2 regions of the Spirillospora sp. NPDC048823 genome follow, and region 1 is predicted to be linked to the other one. Evidence: riboswitches for the same ligand, from Rfam matches in the RefSeq annotation. Region 1 holds a riboswitch; the other holds the start of a gene.
What was found. A riboswitch is a leader RNA that binds a small molecule or an ion and turns the genes downstream of it on or off. The one in region 1 is predicted to bind glycine.

Region 1 (15,422 bases):
CCACCCCGGGCTCGTCGCCGGCGTCTACATCCCGCTCATCGTCCTCGCCGCCCTCGGCGCCGCCCGCTACATGGACAACCTGACCCAGGCCCGCAACGACCGGCACGCGATGCGGGACGTCTGCAAGGACGCCCACACCTGGATCATGTCGGTGCTCTACATCGGCACCTTCGGATCGTTCATCGGGTTCGGCTTCGCGTTCGGGCAGGTCCTGCAGGTGCAGTTCGCCGCCGACTTCGACACCCCGGTCAAGGCCGCGTACCTGACGTTCCTCGGCCCCGCACTCGGCTCCCTCCTGCGCCCCGCCGGCGGGTGGCTCGCCGACCGGCTCGGCGGCGCCGCCGTCACCTTCTGGACGTTCGCCGCGATGGCCGCCGCGGCGGGCCTGGTGCTGACCGCCTCGCTGCGCGGGTCGCTGCCGCTGTTCCTCACCGGGTTCGTCCTGCTGTTCGCGTTCAGCGGCGTCGGCAACGGCTCCACCTACAAGATGATCCCGGCGATCTTCCGGGCGAAGGCGCAGCGCGGTGCCGCCCGCGGCGGCGACCCGGTCGCCGCCGAGCACGAGGCCCGCAGGCTCGCCGGCGCGCTCATCGGCATCGCGGGCGCCGTCGGCGCGTTCGGCGGCGTCCTGGTCAACATCGCCTTCCGGCAGTCGTTCCAGGCCTACGGCACCGGCGACGGCGCCTACCTCGCGTTCATCGCCTTCTACGCCGTGTGCTGCGCCCTCACCTGGATGGCCTACCTGCGGACCCGCCCGGGGAGGCCGGCGGGCGTCTGACGTCCCGCACCGCCTGCGCCGGTCGGCCCGCGCGCCGCCCCCGCGTCCGGCCGGGCCCCTCCGCGGGTTCCGGCCCCGCGGGGTCCGGCCACCGCGGCGACCGGCCCGAGGCGCGCAGCACCGACTCCCACGCGTCCCCCGGCGCCAGCGGCAGGTGCGGGACGCCCCAGTGCCACGCCGACACCAGCAGATCGGAGTCGCGCGGCTGGTACCGCTCCCCCACGGCGCGCGCCATGTCCCAGGCGTGCAGATGCCATTCCACGCAGGCCGCGCCCGCGTGGTCGCCGACGGTGTACTTGGTGCCCCGGTAGATCAGATGCGTCCGGTCCCACATGTCCGGCATCAGGTCGGCGTACGCGCCGGCCGACACCCCGAACGCCATGATCCGGTCCGGCCCCGGATCGGGCGGCAGCACCGCCAGCTCGGCCGCGTTCTGCCGCGCCTGCTGCCTGATCAGGACCGCCGCCGCCGTGTCCCGCGCGAACAGCGTGGCCAGCCGGCTGTCGGGCGCGTCCTGCAGGTACTCCAGGAAGTTCTCGGCGACGCACCGCAGATGCCCGGCCAGATCGATCAGCCGCCAGTCGGCGCAGGGCGTCGGGACGTCCCAGTCGCCGGCCTTCTCCGCCAGCGCACGGATCGCCCGCACCCCGTCCTGGTAGGACTCGAGTACGCGGTGCCGGTCCGGCGGCGTGCGCTCCACGTGACTTCCCCCCGCGTCCAGAGCACCGTGTGCCCTCTCCGCCGGGACGCGGCCTCGCGCCCGTCGCGGCAGGCGACGTGCGGCACGGGCCTCCCCCGGCGTTCCCCGAGAGGGCAGACTCTCAAAGTTCGGTGGCCTGTGCCACCCGGTCACGCTGTGTCGTCACACGTCGGAGACGGCTCAGACGATCACGGTGGGCCGCGTCCGGAAGCTGAGCCGGTGCGCCTCGCGGGCCGTGCGCAGCCGGTCGACCTCGTCGGTCCACGGGGCCACCGCCGGGCGCGCCTTGGCCTTGCGGTAGGCGATCTCCGCCGCGCGGCGCGTCCGGGCGTCCTGCGACTCGGCCGCGTACACCTTCGGTCCCATCGCGGCCCGCTCGGACGCCTCGGCGGCGGCGAGCACGGACGTCATCGCCTTGTCGAACGCCACCGTCAGCTCCCGCAGCATCGGCTCGGGCGCGTCCTGGCCCTGCGCGTCCCGCAGCGCCCGCTCCGCCTCGCCGGCCGCCGCCAGCCGCGCCTCGTACTCGGCGGCCAGCCGCTGGTCGGCCTCGTGCAGTTCCGCGACGTCCTTGCTCACCCGGCGCCCCAGCGGCATGGTGGTACTCCCTCAACGGTCTTCGAATCCGGTCGGGGCCAGCGTACGCGGGCCTGCGGCGTGTCGCGGCGGTGGACACCCGGCTTCGGCCCTTTACACAGTAAGGTCGGTGCTCATGGTCAGGCAGCCCAGCATCAACGCCCAGCACCGCACGCCGCTGTCCACCGAGCGGATCATCGAGGCGGCCCTGCGGATCGTCGACGGCCAGGGACTCGGCCGGCTCACCATGCGCCGGCTCGGCGACGCGCTGGAGGTCGAGGCGATGGCGATCTACCACCACCTCCCCCGCGGCAAGGAGCAACTCCTGGACGGCCTCGTCGCGCACGTCGCGTCCGCCCCCCTGCACGCGGACGGCGCGGCGTCCGGGACATGGCGGGACGTCCTGCGCGCGTGGGCCGCCGACTACCGGGGCCGGCTGCTCGCGCACGCCGGCGTGCTGCCCCTCGTCGTCACCCGCCGCAACCCCGCCGCGCTCACCGCCACGGTCGCGTCACTGCGCGAGGTCCTCCGCCGCGGCGGCGTCGCGGAGGACACGGCGGCGGTCGCCGCGCACACCCTCCTCGGCTACGTGATCGGCCACGCCGCCCTGGAGGTGCGGGACACCATGGAGGACGGCGCGGACCGCCCGGTCGACTGGGACGCCCGCTTCACCGCCGGCCTCGACCTCGTCATCGGCGGCGCGGGCTAGCCGCCCGCCGCCCGTTCAGTCCTCCACCACGAGGACCTCCAGGTGGCAGGGGCCGTGAACGCCCTCCACCCGGACCATCTCGATGCCGTCGGTGGCGGAGGGACCGCTGATCCACGTCAGCGGACGCGCCGGGTCCAGCCGCCCGACCGCCTCCGGGACCGTTCCCGCGATCTGGTCGGCGTGCACCACGCACAGGTGGTAGCCGGGGACGAGGGACAGCACCCGCCGCCCCTGCGCGCGGCCGCCGTCCAGGACGACCGTGCCCGTCTGCGCCACCGCCGCCGCGCAGCCGGTGACCACGCCGTCCACGGCGGCGAGGGTGCCGAGGTCCACCGCCGGGGTGTCGGCCAGCGCCCGGACGCCGTCCAGCTCCGCCAGCCACCCGAACGGCAGGTCCGCCGGGACGACGATCTCCTCGACCTCCCGTCCCCACAGCGCGGCGGCCACCGCGGTGCCCAGCTCGTCCGCGCTCACATGCCGCACCGCCGCCCGGTTGTCGGCGAGCCGCTCGGTGAACAGCGCGACGACGTCCGCCCTCGCCGCGGCCTCCGCCTCGGGCAGCCGGCGTGCGTAGCCGCGCGGCACCGGCGGACGCGCGCCGCCCGCCCCGCCGAGCGCCTCCCGCACCCGCCGCAGCACCTCCGCCCGCGACCCGGCGCCGCCGCCCGCGGTCACCGCCGCCTCCGCGTACCGGCCGTCACGGCCGCGTCCACGCCGTCACGGCCGCCTCCGCGTCCACCAGGCGCGGAAGCTCTCGGCCGGCGGCGCGGGCAGGTCGCGGGCCTCCGTCCACGCCCCGAGCAGGCCCGGCAGGCGGCGGATCCGCCCGCCGCGCGACAGCAGCCGCGCCCACCGTGCGCCGCGCCGCACCGCCGTCTCGTGGCGGCGCGGGTCGCCCATCGTCCACGCGAGGCCGCGCATCAGCACCAGCTCGGGCGTCGGGACGGGACGCCTGCGGCGCGACTCGACCACCTTCCCTCGCAGATGGACCAGCACGTCCGGAATGTCGATCTTCACCGGGCACACGTCGGCGCAGGCGCCGCAGAGCGTGGACGCGTACGGCAGCGACGCATCGGCGGCGCGCTCCACACCGCGCATCTGCGGGGTGAGGATCGCGCCGATCGGCCCCGGGTAGACCGGCCCGTACGCCTGACCGCCCGTCCGCTCGTAGACGGGGCAGACGTTCATGCAGGCCGAGCAGCGGATGCAGCGCAGCGCCGCGCGTCCGACCTCGTCGGCGAGGGCCTTGGTGCGGCCGTTGTCGAGCAGCACGAGGTGGAACTCGCGCGGCCCGTCGCCCGGCGTCACCCCCGTCCACGTCGAAACGTACGGGGTCATCCGGTCACCCGATGACGAACGCGGCAGAAGCTGGAGGAACACCTCCATGTCCGCCCAGGTCGGGACGACCTTGTCGATCCCGGCGACGGAGATCAGCGTCTCGGGAAGCGTGAGGCACATCCGCGCGTTGCCCTCGGACTCCAGCACCACGGCCGTCCCCGTCTCCGCCACCAGGAAGTTCGCGCCGGTGACCCCGACGCGGGCGCGCAGGAACCCGTCGCGGAGGTGGGCGCGGGCGGCGGCGGCCAGCGCCGCGGGGTCGTCGGACGGGCCGGGCCCGGCGGCGGGCACCTCCCGCCGGAACAGCTCCCTGATCTCCGCACGGTCGCGGTGGATCGCCGGCGACAGCAGGTGCGAAGGCCGGTCCCCGCCGAGCTGGACGACCATGTCGGCGAAGGCGGTCTCGCGGGCCGCGACGCCCATGCGGGCCAGCGCGTCGTTCAGGCCGATCTCCCGCGTGGTCGCGGAGGAGGCCTTCACGACCTCCTCCGCGCCGGCCGCCCGCACCAGGCCGGTGACGATCCGGCGCGCCTCGGCCGCGTCCACCGCCCAGTGGACGACGCCGCCCGCCTCGGTCACCGCCCGCTCCAGCTCCGCCAGGTGGAGGTCGAGGTCGAGGAGCGTCCCGTCCCGGACGGCACGCCCGGCCTCGCGCAGTTCCTCCCAGTCGGCGGGCTCCTCGGCCGCGGCGGCCTCCCGCTCCCTGACGGCCGCGGTCGCGCCGCGCAGGTTGCGGCGCAGCCGGGTGTCGGCCAGCGCGGACCGCGCCGCGGCGGCGAACTTCGGCGCCGGCGGCGGAACCGGCCCGCCCGTCCCGGCGGAGGACGGGGGCGTCCGCGGGACGGGGCCCGTCACGCCGGCCCCGTCTCGGCGAGGATCTCGGCCAGGTGCATGGTGCGGACGCCGCCGCGCAGCCGCGACAGCGCGCCGCCGATGTGGGCCAGGCAGGAGTTGTCGACCGCGCACACCACGTCGGCGCCCGTGCCGCGGATGTGCCCGACCTTGTCGGCGACCATCGCGACCGACACGTCCGCGTTCTTCATCGCGAAGGCGCCCCCGAACCCGCAGCACTCCGCCGCCGCGGGCAGTTCCACCAGGTCGAGGCCCTTGACGGCGCGCAGCAGCCGCAGCGGCCGGTCGCCCACGCCGAGCGTGCGGGCGGACTGGCAGGACGGGTGGTAGGTGACCCGGTGCGGGAAGTAGGCGCCGACGTCGGTGACGCCGAGGACGTCGACGAGGAACTCCGTCAGCTCGCAGACGGTGAGGGCCTCGGCGGCGCGGGCCAGGCCCGGGTCGCGGGACGCCCGCGCGATCCGCGGGTAGGCGTCGCGGACGGTGGCCGCGCAGGACGCGGACGCGGCGACCACGACCTCGGTGCCCTCGAACGCGGCCGTGTACGCGCGGGCGAGGCCGGCGGCCTCGCGGTGGTAGCCGGACGTCCAGTGGATCTGGCCGCAGCACGTCTGCCCCGGCGGGTACACGACCTCGTGCCCCAGCCGTTCCAGCAGGACGGTCACGGCCTTCGCGGTGCCGGGGAACAGCGCGTCGTCGAAGCAGGCGACGGACAGCGCGACCCGCACCGGCCTCACTCCCCCCACGCCTCGCAAAGCCGTTCCCGCCGAACATCGTAGGGGTTTCCGCTCCCCGACGGCGTGTCGTTCTTCATCCGTCACGTGCGGGAGGGACGCTGTGCCTGGCACCCCGGGGTGAGACGGGTCACAGCGCTCCGGTACCCCGGTACCAAACGACAACCGTCCCAACGGGCTATAGCCGGTCATGGCGAACCGTTCCACACTGGGGTGCGTCAATTAGAGAAAGCACCACGACCGACCAGTAGTTGAGACCGGAGGCACCACGATGTGCCCGCACCAGCCGCCCTGTCCCGCACACACTGCACCCGACCGCGACGCCGCCCGGACGCTGATCTCGCACCCCGAGCAGGGGTGGAGCCTGCTGTGCAACGGCGTCGTGCTCTTCGAGGACACCGGTGAGCTGCTGCCCGACGGGGGAATCATCGCACCGCACCGGCCGACGGACCTGCAGGCTCCGTCCGCCGCTTGAACGGGGTCTCCACGGGGGACTAGTTCGAACGGATGATCATCCTCGGGGGCACGGCCACCTGCCCGGAGTCTCCGGGCCCGCACGGGGCCCGGAGCAGATCCGCCACTACTCCCGGCCGCCCGTCCGCACCGGACGGGCCGCCCATCTCCGCAACCACGGCTCCGCCGCCCTCCCGGCCGCGGCGGGGTCCCGGTTCAGATCGTGCCGCTCCCCCGCCAGCACCGCGACATGCGCCGCGTCCGCCGCGTCCGGAACACCGAACGGGTCACGGTCGCCGTTGACGACGAGGACCTCCACCCCCGCCGAACGCAGCTCCTCCACCCGGGTCTTCTCCGGGTTGCGCGGCGGGCGGAGCGGGAAGGCCAGCGCCACGACGCCCGCCGCACCGGCGGGCGCCGCCGTCCGGCACACCACCCGGGCGCCGTTGCTCCGCCCGCCCTGGATCAGAGGGACGTCCCCGAACCCGTCCCGGACCACGCCGACGATCTCCAGCCACGCCTCGTCCTGCTTCGCCGCGGGGCCCGGTGCGCGGCGCCCGGCGAGCCGGAACGGCTGCGTCACCCGCGCGACGGCGCCTCCCAGGCCGAGCGCGGTCTCCCGGACGGCCAGCAGGTCGGGCGCGTCCACTCCCCCGTTCGACCCGTGCGTCAGCACCAGCAGGAACGGCGGATCGGCCGCCTCGTCCAGCGTCACCTCCGCCGGCCCGTGCACCGTCACGATCTCCATGCGGCTCACCGTAGCCGCCCGCGGGACGATCACTGCGGCAGACTGTCCCCATGGAGAAGATGACCGACGAAGAGTGGCGCGACTTCGTCTCCGAGGGCACCCGCACCGGCAAGGCGGGCGTCACCCGCAAGGACGGAACACCGCACGTCACGCCGGTCTGGTTCGTCCTCGACGGCGACGACGTGCTGTTCAACACCGGCCGCGACACCGTCAAGGGCCGTAGCCTGGCCCGCGACCCGCGCGTCTCGATCTGCGTGGACGACCAGACGCCGCCGTTCTCCTACGTGCTGCTCCAGGCCGAGGCGTCCCTCGTCGAGGACCTCGGCGAGATGCGCCGCTGGGCCACCGTCATCGGCCGCCGCTACATGGGCGCGGAACGCGCCGAGGAGTTCGGGGCCCGCAACGCCGTCCCCACCGAGTACCTCGTCCGCGCCCGCATCACCAAGGTGGTCGCCGAACGCGCCATCGCGGACTGACGGGTTCAGGCGTCGGGCCAGCCGGGGACGGGCGTGCCCGTCGCGAGGCGGAGCCGCTCGGCGAAGCTCTCGTGCAGCAGCGGACCCCACGCGTAGTCGCTCGGGACCCGCACCGCCTTTCCGAGCACCTCGTGCGTCTCGCCCGGCCGCCGCTCGGCCGGGCCGTCGGCGTACCGGACGCCGAGCAGCGCGTACATGTGGTCGAGGGCGCCGAAGGCCTCACCGGTGAGCGCGGGGAGCGTCCCGTCCGACGCCGCCTGCTCCAGGACCGGCTCCCACCACAGGTCGGCGGGTTCGCCGTCCTCCTCGCCGTCGCCGAAGTCGCGGCGCAGCCGCGCCCGGACCTGCCCCGCGGTGCCCGGGTCGGCCAGGCCCCGCCGCCACACCTCGCCCGCCTCGGCGGCGCGTCCCCGCAGCGGCAGCGTCCGCGCCAGCAGCTCGGTGGCCAGCGGCCCCACCTCCAGGTCGGGCGGCTCCTCCCCCAGCGCCGCGCCGAACGCGCCGATCGCCTGATCGAGGTAGGAGATGCCGAGCGCCACGGCGAGCCGCGCGTAGGCGTACGGGGCGGTGGCCCGGTCGATCAGCCTGAGCCCGGCGGCGAGGATCCGCTGGGCCCGCGCGGGATCGCCGCGTTCCAGCAGCCGCTGGGCCAGGTCGTGCGCGGCGGGCGGCCCGTACTCGGCGTCACCGGTCCCGATCACCGCCTCCCAGTGCTCGCGGGCCTCGTCGAACTCGCCGGCGTCGTCGGCGATCCGGGCGAGCGCCAGGTGGGCGGGCGGAAGGTAGGCGGCGTTGCCGAAGTCGACCACGACCCGCCAGGCGGGCGCCGCCCGGCCGTGCTCACCGGCCCGCTCGTGCGTGAGGGCCAGATGGTAGGCGGCGCGCGGCCCGTACTCGGGATCCCCGGTGGCGATCGCGGCGCGGTCCGCCTCCCGCGCCCCCTCCACGTCACCGGAGTCGTCGAGGACGACGGCCAGCCCCAGCGCGGCCTGCGCCCGCCAGGGCGTCTCACCGAGCGCGAGCACCCTCTCGAACAGCGGCGCCGCCCTCTCCGCCGCACCGTTCTCGGCGAGGTTCCGCGCCTCCTCGCACAACTGCGCCGGGTCGTCGGACACACGCTCCGGTGACTCGCTCATCGATCTGCCCTCTGGGGGTCGGGGTCGCCGGAAAAGCCTAGCGATCCGGCCCTTCCACGTCTCGCGGCGACACCCTGAACCTCACCAAGATCACGAATTGTGCCCCCGCTTCCGGGCTCAGTCCTCGAAGGCGTCCGGGGGCGGGCAGGAGCAGACGAGGTTGCGGTCGCCGTACGCCTGGTCGATGCGGCGGACGGGCGGCCAGTACTTGTCGTCGCGCAGGGCGGGGACGGGGTAGGCGGCCTCCTGGCGGGTGTAGGCGTGCTTCCAGTCGTCGGAGATGAGGCAGGCGGCGGTGTGCGGGGCGTTCTTGAGGGGGTTGTCCTCGCGGTCGTAGCCGCCGTCGGCGACCCGCTGGATCTCGCGGCGGATCTCGATCATGGCGTCGCAGAACCGGTCGAGCTCGGCGAGGTCCTCGGACTCGGTCGGCTCGATCATCAGGGTTCCGGCGACGGGGAACGACAGGGTCGGGGCGTGGAAGCCGTAGTCGATGAGGCGCTTGGCGACGTCCTCGGCGGTGATCCCGGTCTCCTTCGTGATCTTCCGGAGGTCGGCGATGCACTCGTGGGCGACGAGGCCGTTGCGGCCGGTGTACAGGATCGGGTAGTGCGGCGCGAGGCGGGCGGCGAGGTAGTTGGCGCCGACGATCGCACCCTCGGTGGCGGCGCGCAGGCCGTCCGGGCCCATCATCGCGATGTACGCCCAGGAGATCGGCAGGATGCCCGCCGAGCCCCACGGCGCCGCGGAGATCGGGCCGACGCCCGTCTCGGGGCCCGCCTCGGCGCGGAGCGGGTGGTTCGGCAGGAACGGGGCCAGGTGCTCGCGGACGCCGATCGGCCCGACGCCGGGGCCGCCGCCGCCGTGCGGGATGCAGAACGTCTTGTGCAGGTTGAGGTGCGAGACGTCCGACCCGAACTCGCCGGGACGGGCCAGGCCGACGAGCGCGTTGAGGTTGGCGCCGTCCACGTAGACCTGGCCGCCGGCCTCGTGCACGGCCGCGCACACGTCGGTGATCGTCTCCTCGAAGACGCCGTGCGTGGACGGGTAGGTCACCATGATCGCGGCGAGCCGGTCGCCGTGCCGGCCGATCTTGGCGTGCAGGTCGTCGAGGGCGACGTTGCCGCCTTCGTCGCACTTGACGACGACGACGCGCATCCCGGCCATGACGGCGCTGGCGGCGTTGGTGCCGTGCGCGGACGACGGGATCAGGCACACGTCCCGGTGCCGCTCGCCGCGGGATGCGTGGTAGCCGCGGATGGCGAGCAGGCCGGCCAGCTCGCCCTGCGAGCCGGCGTTCGGCTGGACGGAGACTTCGGCGTACCCGGTGATCTCGGCGAGCGCGCGCTCCAGTTCGCCGATCAGCTCGACGTAGCCGGCGGCCTGGTCGACGGGGGCGAACGGGTGGATGTCCGCGAACTCCGGCCAGGTGATCGGCTCCATCTCGGCGGTGGCGTTCAGCTTCATCGTGCAGGAACCGAGCGGGATCATGGAGCGGTCGAGGGCGATGTCCTTGTCCTGGAGTCTGCGCAGGTAGCGCAGCATCGCGGTCTCGGAGCGGTGCGCGTGGAAGACCGGGTGGGTCAGGTAGGGGCTCTCGCGGCGCAGCCCGTCCGGGAGCGCCTCGGCCGCCTCGGCGGCGCCGGCGGCCGGGACGCCGAACGCCTCCAGGACGGCGGTGACGTGCCGGGGCAGCGTCGTCTCGTCGCAGGCGATCCCGACGTGGTCGGCGCCGGCGGGACGCAGGTTGATCCCGCGCTCGCGGGCCGCGGCGACGACCTCCGCGGCGCGGCCGGGGACGCGGGCGAGGACGGTGTCGAAGAACGCGTCGTGGACGATCTCCACGCCGCCGCCGCGCAGCCCCGCGGCGATCTCCGCGGCGCGGCGGTGCGTCCGCTGGGCGATCGCGGCGAGTCCCTCCGGCCCGTGGTAGACGGCGTACATGCTCGCCATGACGGCGAGGAGGACCTGCGCGGTGCAGATGTTGCTGGTGGCCTTCTCGCGCCGGATGTGCTGCTCGCGGGTCTGCAGCGCCAGCCGGTGCGCGGGGGCGCCGCCGGCGTCGACGGACACGCCGACGAGCCGTCCGGGGAGCTGCCGCTGGATCCCCTCGCCGACCGCCATGTAGCCGGCGTGCGGGCCGCCGAAGCCGTACGGGACGCCGAACCGCTGCGTCGAGCCCACGGCGATGTCGGCGCCGGACTCGCCCGGCGGGCGCAGCAGCGTCAGCGCGAGCAGGTCGGCGGCGACGACGACCCTGGCGCCGCGGTCGTGCGCCTGGCCGATGACCGGCTCCAGGTCGCGGACGGCGCCGGACGCGCCCGGGTACTGCAGCAGCACGCCGAAGAAGTCCCCCTCGGGAAGCCCGCCGGCCAGGTCGGCGGTGACCACCTCGATGCCGAGCGGGACGGCCCGCGTCCGCACGACGTCGATCGTCTGCGGGAGGGCGTCGGCGTCGACCAGGAACGTCCCTGGGTCCTTGCGCCTGGAGACGCGGTGGGCGAGGGCCATCGCCTCTGCGGCGGCGGTTCCCTCGTCCAGCATGGACGCGTTCGCGACCGGCAGGCCCGTCAGGTCGGCGACCACGGTCTGGAAGTTCAGCAGGGCCTCAAGGCGCCCCTGGGATATCTCCGGCTGGTAGGGGGTGTAGGCGGTGTACCAGCCGGGGTTCTCCATGACGTTGCGCAGGATGACGGCCGGGGTGACCGTGCCGTGGTAGCCGAGGCCGATCATGGACGTCAGGACGGTGTTGCGGGCGGCGAGCTCGCGCAGCCGTTCCAGCGCGGCGGGCTCGCTCAGCGCGGGCGGCAGGTCCAGCGGCCTGGACGTGCGGATCGCGGCGGGCACCGCGTCGTCGATGAGGGCCTCGATGCCGGAGTAGCCGATCACGGCGAGCATCCGGGCCTGGTCGGCGGCGGAGGGGCCGACATGCCGGTCGGCGAACGTGGAACGGGGGTGCTGCGGCGAGGCCACGGGGGCGAAGAACTGGGCGGTCATGGAGAGCCTCCTGGCTGCTGCGATGCTCAGATCCGCCGCCGGCGCGGGGCCGGCGGCCGGTCTCCCCCTCTGTCATCGGCACCTGAGAGCTTCACCCGCGCGGCGGGGTTTCCCCTTCGGTGAGACGCCCTTCCCCGCGTGCGGGGACCGACGCCTGCTTTCCAGAGGTGCCTCGCCCAGCGGTCCTTTTGCCTGAGAGGTTCCGGGGAGGTTGCCCCTTCGGCGCCCCACGCTGGCGGCGTGGGGTCTCTCCCGCACAGGGTCGACGGCATGTCCTCGACAAACCCTACCCAAAGCCGCGGCCCGGGATCGGCCCTCCCCGGCCCGGCGCGAGCGACCGGCGGCATCCCGCCTTACCAATGAGTAGGATATGGAGGTCTGACCTGGGAGGTAACGGGCCTCGGGGCCTCGGGACGCGAGATGGGGCTGCCGGTGCACACACGACGGCCGGACGGCCGCCGGCCGCTCGACGGCGCGCCGCCGGTTCTGGGACGCTGATCGCGATGACGGATGGTCAGGGCGGCGGTACGGCGTGACGCAGACCCGCGACGGAACGGTGCGTCCCAGGCAGGGCGCGGCCTCAGGTGTGCCCGTCGACGAGCCCGCCCAGCCCGACCGGATCCGCCGCCCGTCGGACGCCATCAGGTTCGCCGCGTCGGTGACCGGCCTGGCGGCGGTGATGCTGCTGGTGTCGTTCGCGAAGGGGACGACGCACGGCCTGCACGCCGACATCCAGGAGGGCACCGCGCACGCGCCCTGGCTGCTGCTGTCCCTGGCCACGCTGATCTCCAGCTTCGGCGTGCTGGCCGCGCCGATCGCGTTCGGCATCGAGCGGCTGTTCCACAAGGACGGGACGCGTGTCGCGATCGCGCTGCTGGCCGCCATGATCGCATTCGGGATCACGGTCGGGCTGGACGACCTCGTGGTGCGGGCGGCGCCCGGCGGCGTCTTGGACTCGCTGATCTGGGGCGGCACGGAGACGGCCCCCATCCACACCGACATCGCCCCCGTGATCGCTTTCGTCAGCGCGGTCGGAATGGCCGGGCGCGCCCGGTGGCAGGCCGCGACGTGGACGATGATCGGGCTGGCGGCGCTGACCGGCCTCACCGCCAACTACGCCTCGGTGTCCGCGCTGGCGGCCACCTACTTCCTCGGACGCGCCATCGGCCACGGCACCCTGTACGTCGTCGGCACGCCGAACCCGCGTCCCGCGGGCACGGCGGTCGTCGCGGCGCTCGAACGGCTCGGGCTGCGCCCGGAGCGGGCCGCGCGCCTGGACGACCCCGCCGGCGGCGCCGAGGAGACCCGCCGGTACGGCGTCGTCCTCGCCCCCCGTCCCGAGGACGGGGACGGGGACGGGGACGAGGAGGGGGACGGCGGCGGTGCGCGTCTCCCGGTCCGCCACGGCGGCCGCGGCGAATGGGACCTCGAACTCCGCGTCTTGGACCGCGACCAGCAGACGGCGGGGGTGCTGTATCGCGTCTGGCGGCTGCTGCGGCTGCGGTCCACGACGACGGGGCGGGCGCTGCGGTCGCTGCGCAGGTCCCTGGAGCAGGAGTCGCTGATGGCGTACGCGGTGGACGCCGCGGGCGCCCGGACCCCCCGTCTGGTCGGCACGTCGGAGGTCGGCACGGAGGCGGCGCTGCTGGCGTTCGAGCACGTGCCGGGGCGGCGGCTCGCCGACGTCCCCGGCGAGGAGATCACCGACGCGCTGCTGACGGACGTGTGGCGGCAGTTCCGTTCGCTGCAGGCGGGCCGGCTCGCGCACCGGCGGCTGCAGGACGAGGCCATCGTGGTCGGCGGCGACGGCCGCGCCTACATCACCGACCTGCGGGCCGGGGAGACCGCGTCGGGCGACCTGGCGCTGCGGCTCGACCTGGCGCAGCTGCTGACGACGCTCGCGCTGCGGGCGGGGCCGGAGCGGGCGGTCCGCACCGCCGCGTCGGTGCTGGGCGAGGAGCCTCTGGCCGCCGCGGTGCCGCTGCTGCAGAGGGTGGCGCTGTCGCGGACGACCCGGACGGCGCTGCGCCACGACCGGGAGGTGCTGACCCGCATCCGGGAGCAGATCGTCCGGTTGAAGCCGGAGACGGAGGTCGCACCGGCCAGGCTGGAACGGTTCCGGCCCCGGACGATCTTCAGCATCGTGGCGCTGTCGATCGCGGCCTACATCGTCATCCCGCAGGTCGCGAGCATGGACGTGGGGACCATGGCGTCCGCGGCGAGCTGGCACTGGGCCCTGGCCGCGCTGGGCGGGGCGGCCCTCACCTACGTGGCCGCGGCGCTCATGCTGATGGGGTTCGTGCCGGAGCGGCTGCCGCTGGGGCGGACGGTGCTGGTCCAGGTCGCCGCGTCGTTCGTGAAGCTGGTGGCGCCGGCGGCCGTGGGCGGCGTCGCGGTCAACACCCGCTACCTGCAGCGCTCGGGGCTGCGGCCCGGCCTGGCGGTGGCGAGCGTCGGCGCGTCGCAGCTGATGGGGCTGGTCACGCACATCCTGCTGCTGATCCTGTTCGGGTTCCTCACCGGCTCGACGACGAAGGCGACACAGGACCTCGCGCCGTCCCGCACGATCGTCATCGCGGTGCTGTCGCTGGGGCTGCTGGCGGGGCTGGCGATGACCGTCCCGCGGGTCCGGCGGGAGGTCACGTCGCGGCTGAAGAGCATGTTCTCCGGTGTGGTGCCCCGGCTGGTGGACGTCCTGCAGACCCCGAAGAAGCTGGTCACGGGAATGGGCGGGACGCTGCTGCTGACGGCGGCGTTCGTGCTCTGCCTGGACGCCTCGATCCGCGCCTTCGGCGGGTCGCTGCCGCTGACGACCGTCGTGGTGGTCTTCCTCACCGCCAACGCGGTCGGGTCGGCGGCACCGACGCCCGGTGGCCTCGGCGCCGTCGAGGGGGCCCTGACGCTCGCGCTGACGATCTCGGGGCTCACCGCGGAGACGGCGACGTCGGCGGTGCTGCTCTTCCGGCTTCTCACGCTGTGGTTGCCGGTCCTGCCGGGATGGGGCGCGTTCACCTACCTGCAGCGCCGGGAGTCGCTCTGATCGCCTGCCCGTGGTCGTCAGGCCGTGGTCGTCAGGCCGTGGTCGTCAGGCCGTGGTCGTCAGGCCGTGGTCGTCAGCCGGTGCGGCGGGCGCGCCGCCGGCCGGCCAGTTCGTCGTGGGGGTGCTCGGACGGGTCGTCGTCGGCGGCGGCGGCCCGCTCACCGGGTAGTTCCGCGAGGCTGCCCTCCACCTCCTGCCACACCCTCCCGAGCGCGATGCCGAACACGCCCTGCCCGCCTTGCAGCAGATCGACGACCTCGTCGGGCGAAGTGCACTCGTACACGCTGACGCCGTCGCTCATCAGCGTGATCTGCGCCAGGTCCCGGACGCCCCGGTCCCGCAGGTGGGTGACGGCCGTGCGTATCTGCTGCAGCGACACACCGGTGTCCAGGAGCCGCTTCACGACCTTCAGGACGAGGATGTCGCGGAAGCTGTAGAGCCGCTGGCTGCCCGACCCGTGCGCCGGCCGCACGCTCGGCTCCACCAGTTTCGTGCGCGCCCAGTAGTCGAGCTGCCGGTAGGTGATCCCCGCCGCCGAGCACGCGGTCGGGCCGCGGTAACCGACATCCTCCGGCGGCGCCGAGACCTGGGTTTCGAAGAGCAGGCCCTGCTCTCCGGCCTGCCGGGACGCCATGTGCCTGTCGGGGGTCGCCTTGCCCTCGCCGCTGCTCACCGCCACGCGGACCTCCGGCTTCTATCAGCCCGTGCCGCTTCGTCAAGGGGGTTTGACGAATTACACCACGGGTGTTCCACCAGCACGGTAGGTGCCGGTCAGGGTGTGGTCAACGTTCACCGTCGGCGCGTCGCATGCCCGGATGAACCGGCTTCACGTGGGCAAACTGCGCACCTTCACCGCCTCACCACTCTTACCCCGGAGGCCGCCCGGTA
Region 2 (15,422 bases), on a different contig from region 1:
ACGGCCGCCGCCAGGTCGAGGCCGACGAACGCGTCGGGGACGGCCAGGCTCGCCACGCCGCCCGCCAGCATCAGCACGACGCCGAACACGACATGGTGGATGTGCACGTCACCGGCGGTCACGTTCCGGAACCACCGCACGTTCGAGCGGATCAGCCGGACGTTCACCCGCGTCAGCACAAAAGTGATCATGAACGCGACGAAGAAGCCGAACAGCGGAAGCCGCCCGGTCTCCACGATCCGCGCGTCGAACATCCCGATCATCTGCCCCCCGTAGCCTCCATCATGCCCGGTGACATGCACGGATATCGTGGGACGCGGCCGATCAGCGACGATCCGAGGAGAAACCGCCGTGACCCGCATCGAGGACCGCTGCGACCCCGGGTACCGGGCATGGATCTCCGAGGCCGTCCGGCTCGTCGACGCCGACGCCAACCGCAGCGCCGACACGCACCTGCACGTGTTCCCGCTGCCGCCGGAGTGGGGCATCGACCTGTATCTGAAGGACGAGTCCGTCCATCCCACCGGTTCCCTGAAACACCGGCTCGCGCGGTCGCTGTTCCTGTACGGGCTGGCGAACGGCTGGATCCGCGCCGACACGACGATCATCGAGGCATCCAGCGGATCGACGGCGGTGTCGGAGGCGTACTTCGCGCGGCTGCTCGGGCTGCCGTTCGTCGCGGTGATGCCCGCGTCCACCAGCCCGGAGAAGATCCAGCTCATCGAGTTCCACGGCGGCCGCTGCCATCTGGTGGACGACCCGTCGTCGATCTACGACGAGTCGCGGCGGCTGGCGGCCGAGTGCGGCGGGCACTTCATGGATCAGTTCACCTACGCCGAGCGGGCCACGGACTGGCGCGGCAACAACAACATCGCCGAGTCGATCTTCGAGCAGATGCGGCTGGAGCGGTTCCCCGAACCGTCCTGGGTGGTGGTGGGCGCGGGCACCGGCGGGACGTCCGCGACGATCGGCCGGTACGCGCGGTACCGGCGGTTCCAGACGCGGCTCGCGGTCGTCGACCCGGAGGGGTCGGCGTTCTTCGGCTCGTTCGCCGACGCGGACCCGGAGCGGACGGCGGCGGGCTCGCGGATCGAGGGTATCGGCCGTCCCCGCGTCGAGCCGTCCTTCATGCCCGCGGTGATCGACCGGATGATCCGGGTACCGGACGCGGCGTCCGTCGCGGCGATGCGCTGGACGAGCGAGGTCAGCGGCCGCGACGTCGGCGGCTCGACCGGCACCAACATGTGGGGCGCGGCGGTGCTGGTCGCGCAGATGCGGGCGGCCGGGGAACGCGGCAGCGTCGTCACGCTGATCTGCGACGGTGCCGAACGCTACACCGGCACCTACGGGTCGGACGCGTGGCTGGCCGAGCAGGGCCTGGACATAGGGCCCTACCTCGCCGCGCTGAACGGTTTCCTGAAGACCGGTGAGCTGCCCGCTACCCTGTGAAACGGACGGGGTTGACGAGGTCGGCGTAGATGAGCAGCCCGCCCATGATGATCAGCACGGCCGCCATCACGTAGGTCACCGGCAACGCCTTGGCCACGTCCACATAGCCGGGGTCGGGCCTCCGGAAGACCTTGGCGAACGCCTTCTTGATCGCCTCCAGGAGGGCGCCTGCGATGTGCCCTCCGTCCAGCGGCAGCAGCGGGACGAGGTTGAACATCCCGACCGCGAGGTTCAGCGACCCGAGCAGCATCACGAAGTAGGAGACCTTCTCGGTCCCGGTCAGGGTGTCGGACGCGGCGACGTCCCCGCCGATCCGGCTGACGCCGACGACCCCGATCGGGCCGTTCGGGTCGCGTTCCTCCCCGCCGAACGCCGCCTCCCAGATGCCGACCATCTTCTCCGGCATCCGCACCAGCGCGCCCGCGGTGCGGGCGGTGAGGTCGCCCATCGTGCTCGCGACCGCGCCGGGGCCCTGCCGCTCGACGGCGCTGGTCGGCGTGATGCCGAGGAACCCGACCTCGACGATCTTGTCCGGGTCCTCCAGGTGGTACATCCGGTTGCGGGTGATCGGGACGTTCAGCTTCACGTCCCGCCCGTCGCGCTCGACGGTCATCGGCACGGTCTGCCCGCCCGCCCCGCGGATCAGCTCCTGCAGCTGCCGGTAGTCGTCGATCTTCTGGCCGCCGAACACGACGATCTGGTCACCGGCCTGCAGCCCGACCTGCTTCGCCGGGGTCGGCGCGGCGTTCGCCGGGCACTCGGTGAGCTCGGACTGGCTCGCCGGCACCATGCATTCGGCGACCTCCCGGATCACCGGCTGCGGCTGGTTCGTGCCGATGCCCATCAGCAGGATCGCGAAGAACACCACCGCCAGCAGCAGGTTCATCGCGGGCCCGCCGGACATGATCAGCAGCTTCTGCCACCACTTCTTGCCGTAGAAGACGCGGGTCTCGTCTCCCGGCCGAACCTCCTCCAGCGCCACCCCGCGCGCGGACTCGATGAGCCCCTGGAACGGGCCGGTGCTGGCCTGCCGGATCTTCCCGGGTGCGTCTCCTTTGCGCGGTGGCAGCATCCCGATCATCCGGATGTAGCCGCCGAGCGGAATCCATTTGATCCCGTACTCGGTCTCGCCGCGGCGCCACGACCACATCGTCGGACCGAACCCGACCATGAACTGGGTGGTCCGCACCTTGAACAGCTTGGCGAACGAGAAGTGCCCGAGCTCGTGCAGCGCGATGGACACCAGGAGGCCGAAGAACAGAATCAACGCTCCAGCCAGGTATGCCATGCGGCTAGCCCCTCCGGTCGTGCACCCCGCTCACCGGGGGGTGGTCTCCAGCAACCCAACTCAGAGTACGGCACGGCTCCCGGTTTGGTTGAACCAGCGCGCAAGGCGGCCGGACGCCCTCACGGCCCCGAATTGGAACCGAGTTGCTAAGCGGCCCCCACGCCATTGGCACGCACGAGAGTATTCGCGCGCCACGCCACCTGCGCATCATGGCGGCCCCACCCCGGTCCATGGAGGTACTGCCTTGAAACGCGGTCATGTAGCGGCCCTGGCGTTGATGCTCGCCCTGGCCGGATGCGGCGGCTCCGGCGACGGCGGCGGGGCCGCCGAGTCACCCGGCCCTTCGTCCTCGTCGTCCGGCAAGGGGACGACGGTCCTGCCCACCCCGCCCGGGCAGTCGAAGGCGGCCAAGGCGTTCAACGACTGCATGCGCAAGCAGGGCGTTGAGCTGCCCAGCCCGAACCCGACCGCCACACCGGCCGAGAAGGAGATCAAGAAGCGCATGACAGCCCTGCGCGCGTGCATGAAGGCCCTGTCGTCGTCCCCGCCCGCCCAGCCGCGCTGAATCCGGCGGTATCGGACGCACGCAGAGGAATGCAATACTGGCGCAGCCGATGATCCCGTGCGGGAGAGTCCCTTGCAGCCGGTGAGGGACGCCGAAGGAGCAAATCCTCCCCGGAACCTCTCAGGCACCATGGACCGCACGGGTACGGCGACCTCTGGAAAGCGGGGGCCCGGGTCCCCCGCCGAAGGTGAAAGCCCGCCCCGGTGGCGGGTGAATCTCTCAGGCGCCGATGACAGAGGGGGAGGCACCGAGCCGACCGGTGCGCGAGTGGGACGATGGACCATACGCGCCCGCGACGAAGGAGCCGAACCGATGTCCGCCGACCCGACCGCGAAGAAGACGCCGCTGCACGACGTCCACCAGGACCTCGGCGCGAACCTCGTCGATTTCGCCGGCTACCTGATGCCGCTGCGCTACGCGAGCGAGACCGCCGAGCACCAGGCCGTCCGCACCGGCGCGGGGCTGTTCGACCTGTCGCACATGGGGGAGATCTTCGTCTCCGGGCCGGGCGCGGGCGCGGCGCTCGACTTCGCGCTGGTCGGCAGTCTCGCGTCGATGCCGGTGGGCAAGGCCCGCTACACGGTGGTCTGCGGGCAGGACGGCGGCGTCCTGGACGACGTGATCGTCTACCGGCTCGCCGACGCCACCTGGATGGTCGTCGCGAACGCCGCCAACACGGGCGTCGTCCGGGAGGCGCTGACCGAACGGGCAGCGGCCTTCGAGGCGGCCGTCGAGGACCGTTCCGGCACCTACGGGCTGATCGCCCTGCAGGGTCCCCGTTCCCAGGAAATTCTCGAAGGGTTCACCGACGCCGCCGTCGCCGACCTCAAGTACTACGCGGTCGTCGCCGGGCGGGTCGCGGGCGTCGACGCCCTCATCGCGCGCACCGGGTACACGGGCGAGGACGGCTTCGAGCTGTTCGTCGACGCGTCCGACGCCGTCGCGCTGTGGAAGGCGCTCGCCGGGGTGGACGGCGTCGTCCCCGCCGGGCTGTCCGCGCGCGACACGCTCCGTCTCGAAGCGGGCATGCCGCTGTACGGCAACGAGCTGACGGCCGAGACGACGCCGTTCGAGGCGGGCCTCGGCCGGATCGTGAAGCTGGACAAGCCGGGCGACTTCGTTGGAAAGACCGCCTTGGCGGCGCTGGCGCAGACCCCGCCCGGCCGTAGGCTCGTGGGACTGGTCGCGCGCGGGCGTCGCGCGCCGCGAAAGGGGTATCAGGTCGTCACGTCGGGCGGCACGCCGTGCGGGGTCGTGACGAGCGGCGCCCCGTCGCCCACACTGGGCACGCCGATCGCCTTGGCGTACCTCGACAGCGGCGCCGAGGAGACGGACCTCGCGGTGGACGTCCGCGGCCGGCACGAGCCGGTGGACGTGGTCGCCCTCCCGTTCTACAAGCGTTCCTAGAAGAGAAGGTGTGAGGGTGCGGGGGTCACCCCCACAGTGACACCCCACCATGACCAGAAAGAAGTGATCGTGAGCGTTCCGGAGCAGCTCCGCTACAGCGAAGAGCACGAGTGGGTGTCCGGCCTCGGTGGCGAGGACGGCATCGTCACCATCGGCATCACCGCGCACGCCGCCGACGCCCTCGGGGAGATCGTCTACCTCGAACTGCAGCCGTCCGAGGGCGACGCCGTCGAGGCGGGCGAGCCCTGCGGCGAGATCGAGTCGACCAAGTCCGTCAGCGACATCTACTCCCCCGTCAGCGGCGAGATCACCGCGATCAACAGCGCGGTGGTGGACGAGCCCAAGGTCATCAACGACGACCCGTACGGCGAGGGCTGGATCTTCAAGGTCCGCATCTCCGACGAGCCGGGCGACCTGCTCGACTCCGTCGCCTACGACAAGCTGATCGAGGAGAGCTGATCTTGAGCCTGAACGATTCGCTCGCCGCGGCCGACCCGGAGGTCGCCGCGGCCGTCGCCGCCGAGCTCCGTCGGCAGCAGTCCACCCTCGAAATGATCGCCTCGGAGAACTTCGCGCCGGTGTCGGTCCTGGAGGCGCAGGGCTCAGTCCTCACCAACAAGTACGCCGAGGGCTACCCCGGCCGGCGCTACTACGGCGGCTGCGAGCACGTCGACGTCACCGAGCAGCTCGCCATCGACCGCGCCAAGTCGCTGTTCGGCGCCGAGCACGCGAACGTCCAGCCGCACAGCGGCGCGCAGGCCAACACGGCCGTGTACTTCGCGATGCTGCAGCACGGCGACACGATCCTCGGGCTCGACCTCGCGCACGGCGGGCACCTCACCCACGGGATGCGGCTGAACTACTCCGGCAAGACGCTGAACGTGGTGCCGTACCACGTCCGCGCGGAGGACGGCCTGGTCGACATGGACGAGGTGGCGTCCCTCGCGGCCGAGCACCGTCCCAAGATGATCGTGGCGGGCTGGTCGGCGTATCCGCGGCAGCTCGACTTCCCGGCGTTCCGGGAGATCGCCGACTCGTCCGGTGCCCTGCTCATGGTCGACATGGCGCACTTCGCCGGCCTCGTCGCCGCGGGCCTGCACCCGTCGCCCGTCCCGTACGCGGACATCGTCACGACCACCACGCACAAGACGCTCGGCGGCCCCCGCGGCGGCCTGATCCTCGCCCGCGAGGAGTACGGCAAGAAGATCAACTCCGCGGTGTTCCCCGGCATGCAGGGCGGCCCGCTGGAGCATGTGATCGCCGCCAAGGCCGTCGCCCTCAAGATCGCCGCCTCGGACGAGTTCCGCGCCCGCCAGTCCCTCACCGTCGAGGGAGCCAGGCTCCTCGCCGAACGTCTTCTCGCCGAGGACTCCGCCAAGGCCGGCGTGAGGGTCCTGACCGGCGGCACGGACGTCCACCTCGTCCTTGTCGACCTCGTGGACTCCGACCTCACCGGCCGCGACGCCGAGGACCGCCTGCACGGCATCGGCATCACCGTCAACCGCAACGCCGTCCCGAACGACCCGCGTCCGCCGATGGTGACGTCGGGCCTGCGGATCGGCACACCCGCCCTCGCCACCCGCGGCTTCACCACCGCCGACTTCGCCGAGGTCGCCGACATCATCGCGCTGGCCCTCCAGCCGGCCTTCGACCGCGACGCCCTGTCGGCCCGCGTGAAGGCCCTCGCCGACGAGCATCCCCTGTACCCGGACCTGTGACGGCACCGCGCCCCCTTCCATTCCGGGAGGGGGCGCGAGCTACAACGGAGTAGCAATGGCCATCAGCGTTTTCGACCTGTTCAAAATCGGGATCGGCCCCTCGTCCTCCCACACCGGCGGCCCGATGGCCGCCGCACACCGCTTCGCCCAAGCCCTGCACCGTGACGGCCTCCTGGAGAAGACAGCCTCCGTCCAGGTGGTGCTTTACGGTTCCCTCGGCCTCACCGGAAAGGGCCACGGCAGCGACAAGGCCGTCATCCTCGGCCTCGAAGGCGACAAACCCGAACGGGTCGACGTCGACGGCATAGACGCCCGCCTGGAGAGAATCCGCGAACGCGGAACCCTGCGCCTCTTCGACGACCACGAAATCCCCTTCGTGGTCAACGAACACCTCGTCTTCGAACGCAGGAAATCGCTCCCCGGCCACCCCAACGGCATGCGCTTCACAGCCCTCGACGCCTCGGGCGACGAACTGCGCACAAGGGTCTACTACTCCGTCGGCGGCGGCTTCGTCGTGGACGAGAACGCCACCGGTGCCGACCGCATCAAACCCGACGACACCGCCCTGCCCCACCCCTTCGACACGGCCGCCGAACTCCTCGAACGCTGCCGGGAGACGGGCCTGTCGATCTCCGCCCTCATGCTGGAGAACGAAAAGGCGTTCGGCCGGACGGCACGGCAGATCCACGACGACCTCCTGAACCTGTGGCACGTCATGTGCGCCTGCGTGACCCGGGGCTGCACCAGCGAGGGCCTCCTGCCCGGCGGCCTGAAGGTACGCCGCCGCGCACCCCAGCTGCACCGCCAGCTGTCCACCGAAAAGGCGTCCGACCCCCTCCACGCGATGGACTGGGTCACCCTTTTCGCCCTGGCCGTCAACGAGGAGAACGCCGCCGGTGGCCGCATCGTCACCGCCCCCACCAACGGCGCCGCCGGCATCATCCCGGCCGTCCTGCATTACTACGACCGCTTCGTCCCCGGCTGCGACGACGACGGCATCGTCCGGTTCCTGCTGACCGCCGGCGCGATCGGCGTCCTGTTCAAGCAGAACGCCTCCATCTCCGGCGCCGAGGTCGGCTGCCAGGGCGAGGTCGGCTCCGCCTGCTCCATGGCCGCCGCCGGCCTCACCGAGGTCCTCGGCGGCACCCCCGAGCAGGTCGAGAACGCCGCCGAGATCGGCATCGAGCACAACCTCGGCCTCACCTGCGACCCGGTCGGCGGCCTCGTCCAGGTCCCCTGCATCGAACGCAACGCCGTCGGCGCCATCAAGGCCATCAGCGCCGCCCGCATCTCCCTCCGCGGCGACGGCCGCCACTTCGTCTCCCTCGACAAGGCCATCAAGACGATGCGCGACACCGGCCGCGACATGCTCGACAAGTACAAGGAGACCTCCCGGGGCGGCCTCGCCGTGAACGTCATCGAATGCTGACACCGGGAGGCTGACGCGGGGAGGCTGACGCGGGGACGTACGGCCGGTCCGGGTGAACGTACGCGGTCCGGCTACCGGTAGCCGCGTTTGAGCAGGTATCTGGCTCCTGCCTCGTAGCCCTCGGGGGTGAGCGGTTCGAAGCCGAAGGCGTCGGCGAGCCGGTCGGTGATGTTGAAGGCGGCGCAGACCGCCAGCGCGTCCTGGATCTGCCGGGGTGAGGCACCGGCGGCCAGCACTTCCCGCATGTCCTCGGCGCCGGCCTTTCCCTCCCGGGTCAGCTTGCCGAGCATCCGCAGCGTGGCCCGCAGCGGCTCTTCGACGGGCGCGGTTTCGAGGTCGGCCAGCACCGCCGCGACCCGCGGCCCGTCCTGGTACGCCTGGCTTGCCGTCGCGGTGTGCGCGCCGACGCAGAACGCGGTCCCGTTCACTTCGGACACGTAGGCCGCCATCAGCTCCCGGTCGCCCACCGACCAGGCGGACGGCCCGCGCATCGCCTCGTGGGTGAACTCCTTGGCGCGGGCACCGTAGAAATCGGGCCGGTAGAAGACCAGCCTGGCGGCGTCCGGTACCGGATGCCTGGAGAACAGCCTGATGAGCGCGAACAGCACTTTGGTACCGCGGCCGTAACCATGGTCGAGGATGTCAAGTCGCATGATCCGGACTCCCCTGAGCGGTCGCTTCGGCCAGGGCCGCCAGTCCGGCTTCGTACTGCCGGGCGGACTGGCCGACCGCGGCGCATATCACCAGCTCGAAAAGCTGGTCCTCGGTGCAGCCCGACGCCTTCGCCGCGGCCAGGTCCGCCTCGGTGACCTGCGCCGGGCTGCCGGCGACCTTGCCGATCAGCGCGTCCAACGGCGGAGGGAGGCCGTCGTTGCCGAAGGCGCGCGCCCGCTGCTCCGCCGACGCCCGGCCCTCCCCGTTCAGCACGCGACCCACCAGGGCTCGGTACGCTGCCCGCTTCTTGTCCTCGTCCGGCACGGTGCCTCCACCTCCTTCATGACTGGGCTGTCCACCCTCATGTCTAAGACGAATGGCACGCCCCCGTACAGGACACGCAGCGATGAGTTTGTGAGGGGACCTCGAACCCGCGACGCGCGAGACGTACGACGGCGGCGTGACCAAGGTGACCTACCGGGACGCGGACGGCAATGAGATCAGCATCGGCGGCGGCCCCGGCTGACGCTCCCCGGACACCGCGCCGACGTCCTGGAGTTCCTCATGGGGTCAGGGCGCCGCGGCCGGTGGGCGAGTGGGCGCCCTGGCGGGCCTCGTTGCCGCAGTGGCGGCAGATGACCATGGGGCTGACCGGGTGCCCGCAGGAGTGCTGCCAGCGGACGGGCGGGTCGTCCGCGTGCAGGTGACGGTCGCCCCACCTCATCAGGACGAGCAGGACGTCGCACAGTTCCACGCCCGCGGGCGTCAGGTGGTATTCGTAGCGGGCCGGGTGGTCGCTGTAGCGCTCGCGGCGGATGATGCCGTTCGCCTCCAGTTTGCGGAGCCGGGACGCGAGGATGTCGCGGGACGCGCCGGTGTTGCGGACGATCTGGTCGAAGCGCCGCACCGCGTAGCTGAGCTCGCGGATGACGAGCAGGCTCCAGCGTTCGCCGACCAGGTCCAGGGTGTCGGCGACCGAACACTCGCGTGGATGGGCGTCCTTCGGCATACCGGGAAGCCTATCCGCGGGACCTGGCCGGCTCATCCGTCAGAGCCTCTCGATGACGGTGGCGTTGGCGAGGCCGCCGGCCTCGCACATGGTCTGCAGCCCGTACCGCCCGCCGCGGTCTTCGAGGGCGTGCAGCAGGGTCGTCATGATGCGGGTTCCGCTGGCGCCGAGAGGGTGGCCGATGGCGATCGCGCCGCCGCGGACGTTGACGCGCGCGAGGTCGGCGCCGGTTTCGCGCTGCCAGGCGAGGACGACGGGTGAGAACGCCTCGTTCACCTCGAACAGGTCGATGTCGGTGAGTGCGAGGCCGGCCCGGTCGAGGACCTTCTCGGTCGCCGGGATGATCGCGGTGAGCATCAGCAGCGGGTCGTCACCGGTCACGGCGAAGGCGTGGAAGCGGGCGCGGGGCCGCAGGCCGAGGCGCTCGGCGATGTCGGCGCCCATGACCAGGACGGCGGCGGCGCCGTCGTTGATCGGGGACGCGTTGCCCGCGGTGATCTTCCAGCCGATCTCGGGGAACCGCTCGGCCATGCGCTCGTCGTAGTAGGCGGGCTTGAGCCCGGCGAGGATCTCGGGGGACGTTCCGGGGCGGACGGTCTCGTCCCGCTGCCCCGTCCAGGCGACCTCGCGGTCGAACTCGCCGTTCTTCCATGCCTCGGCGGCGCGCCGGTGCGACTCGCCGGCGAAGGCGTCGAGTTCCTCGCGGGACAGGTCCCAGCGGGCGGCGATGAGTTCGGCGCTGATGCCCTGGCCGACGAGGCCGTCCGGGTACCGCTCGCCGAGCATCGCCCCGTACGGGTTGCTGCCGGGCAGCACGCTCGACCCCATCGGGACCCGCGACATCGACTCGACGCCGCACGCGATCGCGATGTCGTACGCGCCGCTCTGCACGCCCTGCGCCGCGATGTGCAGGGCCTGCTGGGACGAGCCGCATTGCCGGTCGACGGTCATGGCGGGGACGCTTTCGGGGAACCCGGCGGCCAGGACGGCCGTGCGGGTGATGTTGAGCGCCTGGTCGCCGACCTGGGTGACGACGCCGCCGACGACGTCGTCGACCTGCGCCGGGTCGATGCCCGCACGTTCGACGAGCGACTTCAGGGTCCGTGCCAGCAGGTCGGCCGGGTAGTCGTCGTGCAGCATCCCGTTGGGCTTGCCCTTGCCGACCGGCGTGCGCACCGCCTCCACGATTACCGCGTCCCGCATGATCCCACCTCCGTTGTGTTTTCCAACTCGCTCTCGAAGTATGCGATCAGTAAGTTGGAAAACACAACCCACTTCCCCGTGCCCTGCCTCACACCCGCGAACCGGGACCGGGGCCGGGGCCGGAAAGACAGAACCCGGGGGTCACGGCGTATACCGTCGTGACCCCCGGGCGATCGGGCCGCTCAGCGGGAGGGGCCCATACTGTGGTGCGCCTGTTCCCTCCAAACGTCGAAGGACCCCGTGGTGGAGCCGCCCGAGACTTCGAGGTCGGACAAGCGTGCCTCCTTCATGTCCTCGACGTTACGTTCACCTCGGACATTAACCCCATAAACCTCGAATAGCCCTCAATGGACCACAAAGTGTCGTCAAGCATCAGATGACGGTTGACGCCCGTTCTCCGGGCACCAGGCGCAGACAGCGGGTCAATGCCGGTTCACTCGACCGGCGCGGAGCGGGCGCCGCCTTCACGGGGCGTGTTGCGCACGTCGCGTGGCAGCCCCTGCCCCTTGAACATCTCACGCATCTTGCGGGCGGCGTCGCCGGGCTTCCTCTTCTGCCCCTCGCCCTCGGTGCGGGGCGGGCGCTTCTCGCGCTCCCGCTCGGTGCCCCCGGTCGCCTTGTCGTCGGCGCTGTCTGCCTTGTCGTTCACGACAACTCCCCCGAAGTCGTTTCACCCTCGCCCCATGCGTACCCCGTCTACCCGGGGTAGAAGCGCAATTCCGGGCGGCCGACCTGACCGTAGTGGGGGCGGCGGTACGCCAGGCCGTTCTCCGCGAGGTACTCCAGGTAGCGGCGGGCGGTGACGCGGGAGACGCCGGTGAGGTCGGCCGCCGCCGCGGCGGACAGCCCGTCGGCGGCGCCGGTCAGCACCTCGGTGACGGCCTGCAGCGTCTCGCCGCTCATGCCCTTGGGCAGCGAACGGTGGTCGGGGGTGCGGAGGGTGGCGAGCATGCCGTCCACGTCGGCCTGGCCGCTGACCTCGCCGGCGCCGACCGCCCGCTCCCTGAACCGTGCGTACCGGTCGAGCTTGTCGCGCAGGGACGCGAACGTGAACGGCTTGAGCAGGTACTGGACGACGCCGACCGACACCGCCGACCGGATCACGGCCAGGTCGCGGGCGGAGGTGACGGCGATGACGTCCACGTCGCAGCCGCCGGCGCGGAGCGCGCGGCACACCTTGAGGCCGTGGGTGTCGGGCAGATAGAAGTCCAGCAGGACGACGTCGACGCCGGTGCGCTCGCAGAACCGCAGCGCGTCCGCCCCGGAGTGGACGACGCCGGAGACGGCGAAACCGGCGACGCGTTCGACGTAGGAGCGGTGCGCCTCGGCGGCGACCGGGTCGTCCTCGACGACGAGCACTCTGATCATGACGGGTCCAGGGGCAGCCGGACGGTGAAGACGGCGCCGGCGTCGTGCCCCACGTGGACGTCGCCGCCGTGGCGCCGGACGGCCTGCCCGACCAGCGCGAGACCGAGGCCGTGGCCGACGGTCCCGCCGGACGTCTTGGTCGTCCAGCCGCGCCTGAACATCTCGGGCACGGCGTCCGGGTCCACCCCGGGCCCGCTGTCGGACACCTGCAGGACGAGTGCGCCGTCGTCCTTGCGGGCCCTGACGACCACCCGGGGCGGGCGGACGTCCGCGCCCGCGAGTGCGGCGTCCACCGCGTTGTCGATGAGGTTGCCGAGGATGGTGACGAGGTCGCGGGGCTCGGCCACGCCCTCGATCACGGTGTCCTCGGTGACGACCAGGTCGACGCCGCGTTCTCCCGCCTCCGCGGACTTGCCGAGCAGCAGGGCCGCCAGCACCGGTTCCGTCACCGAGCCGACGACCCGGTCGGTGAGCCGCTGCGCGGTCCTCAGCTCGGCGGTGGCGAACTCGACGGCCTGCTCGGGGCGGCCCAGCTCCACCAGCGACACCACCGTGTGCAGGCGGTTCGCGGCCTCGTGCGCCTGCGACCGCAGCGACTCGGCGAACCCGCGCACGGTGTCGAGCTCACCGGTCAGCCCTTGCAGCTCGGTGTGGTCGCGCAGGGTGACGACGTTGCCCATCGCCCGGTCCCGCGACCGGACGGGTGAGGTGTTCACGACGAGGACGCGGGTGTCGGCGACGTGGATCTCGTCGGAGCGCGGCTCCGGTGAGACGAGCGTGGCGACCAGCTCGTCCGGCAGGCCCAGCTCCGTGACGAGCCGTCCCCGCAGTTCCGCCGAGGGCACTTTCGGGGGGTTCAGATCGAGGAGGTCCCGGGCGGCGTCGTTGCAGAGGACGACGCGTCCCGACCGGTCCAGGAGAAGGAGGCCCTCCCGGACGGTGTGCAGGATCGCCTGGTAGTACTCGAACATTTCGCGCAGCTCGCCGGGCGCGACGCCGCGGGTCTGGCGGCGCAGCCGGGCGGCGACCAGGTAGCTGCCGGCCACGCCGACCGCCAGGACGGCGGCGGCGACACCGACCAGGTAGAGGAGCCGCTGCCGCAGCTCCGCGGAGATGACGCGGATCGTGATGCCGACGGCGACCAGCGCGACGATCTTGCCGCCGTCGTAGACGGGTGCGACGGTGCGGACGGACGGGCCGAGCGTGCCGGTGTAGGTCTCGGTGAACGTCAGGCCGGCGAGGGCGGGCCCGGTGTTGCCGACGAAGTGCCCGCCGATCCGGGACGGGTTCGGGTGGGTGTAGCGGATCCCCGCCGGACTCATGATCGTGATGAAGTCGACGCCGGTGTCGTGGCGGACGCGTTCGGCGTACGGCTGCAGCAGGCTGCTGGGGTCGGGCGACGCGACCGCGGTACGGACGTTGTCCGCGTCCGCGATGCTCTGCGCGACCGCCGTGACGGTCTGCGTCGCGGCGTCGTCCGAGGACCGGCCGGCGTCCAGGTAGGCGATGGTCGCGCCGGCCGCCACGAGCAGCCCGACGATCGCGGCCTGCAGCACCAGCAGTTGCCGCGCCAGGCTCCAGTTGCCGGGAACCGTCCATCCGGGACGCCGCACACGCGCACCTTTCGTCTCGGACCCACCGTGAACGAAATGTACACAAGGGTGACCGCCCGCATCAGAACTCGCATAGTGACGGGTGCACAGCGTTCAGTCCCCCACCGACCATTCGCTTCCGACTTGCGCGGCCCCTCCCCCCAGCGCAGGCGCCCGCCGTGTGCATGTGCCCGCTCCGCCGGCACATGGGCGTCTGCCGAGGGCGCGGGCGCCCGTCCGGGATCCGCGCCCGCAAGGGCACGGGCTCCCGGACGGGCGCCGCCCCGTGTACCGCGAACGCACCGCCCGGGTTTTCGTCCACCGGGTGCACTGCGCCGGCCTGCGGCGTGCCGTCCTTCCGAAATCCGCCGACGAAGGCGGCGCGCCGCAGCTCAACGCGCCGGTGAACGATCTCGGGGGCGGCCGTCCGGCGTCGGCGTCACCCCGCCTCCGACGCCGGGCGGCCCGCGTCCGGTCAGGCGGCCTCGGGCTGCGGGCGGCGGCGTCTCCCCGGCCGCGGGCGGTCGGGGCGGAAGCGGATCACCACCGGCAGGTCGGGCATGCCGACGGCGCGGCGGTAGCGTTCGACCGGGCCCGCGCCCAGTTCCCCGTACACCTCGCCGACCAGGGTGTCGCCGGCGCAGGCGACCTTCAGCAGCAGCCGGGGCTTGTCCGCGGTGCCGGTGAGCCGGACCCGGGTGGCGTGGACGCCGGGCAGTTCGCGCGCGGCCCGGGCCAGGTCGCCGGCCGCGGCCCTGGCGCGGACGCGGGTCTGCGGGTCGACGTCCGGCCACCACTGGTGGACGGCGTACCGGGCCTGGACGACCAGCCACAACTGGCCGGCGAGCGCCAGGATCTCCGCGATGCCGGCGGCCGCCGGCAGGAACCAGCCGTGGTCGGCGGCGAACCGGGCCGGCGCCGGGTCGAGCAGCGGACGCTCCGCCACGGCGCCGAACGCGCCGAGGCCGGCGGCGAACGCCGTGGCGCCGCACGCGAACAGCACCGCCCCGAGCACCGCTATCGCGATCTTCATGTCAGTCCCTTCGCCAGCCGAGCCGGACGTCGACCTGGGGCCGGTGCATCGGCTCTATCCGGTCCAGCCGGGCGTCGATTGCGAGGTGGACGAGTTCCGCGAGGTTGGCCGGGTTGCGGTAGTCGGTGACGGCCCTGACGAGAAGGCCCCTGCGGAAGAGCCCCAGGCCCCGGACGCGGGCGCTTTCGATGCCGGGGACGTCGAGCGCCGCGTCCGCGACCGTCCGGCGCAGGGCGGCGCGCCCGACGGCGCCGGCCTGGCGCGGGTCGGAGCCGGCCAGCGGGATGCCGCGCAGGCGGCCGGGCAGCGCGGCCAGCAGGAACGCGAGGCCGAGGAAGGCGGTCGCGCCGGACCCCAGCAGGACGTCCGGGTCCCGCCAGGAGAGCCGCCGCAGCGCGTCCGCGATCACGGCCACCCCCGGCACGGGATGGACGCCGGAGCCGAGCGCGGCGGCCAGCAGTTCGATGGCGGCGACCCCGCCCGCGACGGTCACCAGCAGCGCGGCGGCGACCCCGGCGAACGCGCGGCGCGGCCGGAACTCGCGGACGGCGAGCCGCCGCGCCTGCCGCCTGCTCTGCGCCTCCTCGATCAGGTCCTTGACCAGCGTCTCCGTCATGGCCACCCCCGTGAGCCAATCGGCACGACCGACATCGTCACCCATGGTGAGGCATTGTCACGTGGAGTGAAACTCGCCATGCCGACATCTC

Region 2: it holds a riboswitch for glycine, as region 1 does, so the genes downstream of both, gcvT (glycine cleavage system aminomethyltransferase GcvT) here and gcvP (aminomethyl-transferring glycine dehydrogenase) in region 1, are expected to answer to the same signal.

What each region holds. Positions count from the first base shown of each region.
Region 1 covers NZ_JBICUT010000008.1:34,671-50,092, forward strand. Annotated here, with positions in the region: gene ACGFK0_RS19705 (nitrate/nitrite transporter) at 1-778, shown strand, start outside; gene ACGFK0_RS19710 (maleylpyruvate isomerase N-terminal domain-containing protein) at 726-1,478, opposite strand; gene ACGFK0_RS19715 (plectin) at 1,659-2,075, opposite strand; gene ACGFK0_RS19720 (TetR/AcrR family transcriptional regulator C-terminal domain-containing protein) at 2,191-2,763, shown strand; gene ACGFK0_RS19725 (lactate utilization protein C) at 2,779-3,438, opposite strand; gene ACGFK0_RS19730 (lactate utilization protein B) at 3,481-4,857, opposite strand; gene ACGFK0_RS19735 ((Fe-S)-binding protein) at 4,953-5,681, opposite strand; gene ACGFK0_RS19740 (DUF5999 family protein) at 5,959-6,162, shown strand; gene ACGFK0_RS19745 (alpha/beta family hydrolase) at 6,268-6,888, opposite strand; gene ACGFK0_RS19750 (PPOX class F420-dependent oxidoreductase) at 6,939-7,364, shown strand; gene ACGFK0_RS19755 (tetratricopeptide repeat protein) at 7,370-8,500, opposite strand; gene gcvP (aminomethyl-transferring glycine dehydrogenase) at 8,618-11,494, opposite strand; glycine riboswitch at 11,557-11,664, opposite strand; glycine riboswitch at 11,665-11,759, opposite strand; gene ACGFK0_RS19765 (YbhN family protein) at 12,027-14,534, shown strand; gene ACGFK0_RS19770 (MerR family transcriptional regulator) at 14,608-15,213, opposite strand.
Region 2 covers NZ_JBICUT010000011.1:107,398-122,819, reverse strand. Annotated here, with positions in the region: gene ACGFK0_RS24625 (hypothetical protein) at 1-263, opposite strand, end outside; gene ACGFK0_RS24620 (PLP-dependent cysteine synthase family protein) at 352-1,449, shown strand; gene ACGFK0_RS24615 (M50 family metallopeptidase) at 1,439-2,737, opposite strand; gene ACGFK0_RS24610 (hypothetical protein) at 2,982-3,302, shown strand; glycine riboswitch at 3,353-3,449, shown strand; gene gcvT (glycine cleavage system aminomethyltransferase GcvT) at 3,615-4,709, shown strand; gene gcvH (glycine cleavage system protein GcvH) at 4,779-5,168, shown strand; gene glyA (serine hydroxymethyltransferase) at 5,171-6,427, shown strand; gene ACGFK0_RS24590 (L-serine ammonia-lyase) at 6,483-7,856, shown strand; gene ACGFK0_RS24585 (carboxymuconolactone decarboxylase family protein) at 7,928-8,509, opposite strand; gene ACGFK0_RS24580 (hypothetical protein) at 8,499-8,834, opposite strand; gene ACGFK0_RS24575 (winged helix-turn-helix transcriptional regulator) at 9,073-9,519, opposite strand; gene ACGFK0_RS24570 (thiolase family protein) at 9,559-10,722, opposite strand; gene ACGFK0_RS24565 (hypothetical protein) at 11,156-11,371, opposite strand; gene ACGFK0_RS24560 (response regulator) at 11,419-12,090, opposite strand; gene ACGFK0_RS24555 (ATP-binding protein) at 12,087-13,703, opposite strand; gene ACGFK0_RS24550 (hypothetical protein) at 14,158-14,715, opposite strand; gene ACGFK0_RS24545 (DUF6286 domain-containing protein) at 14,717-15,331, opposite strand.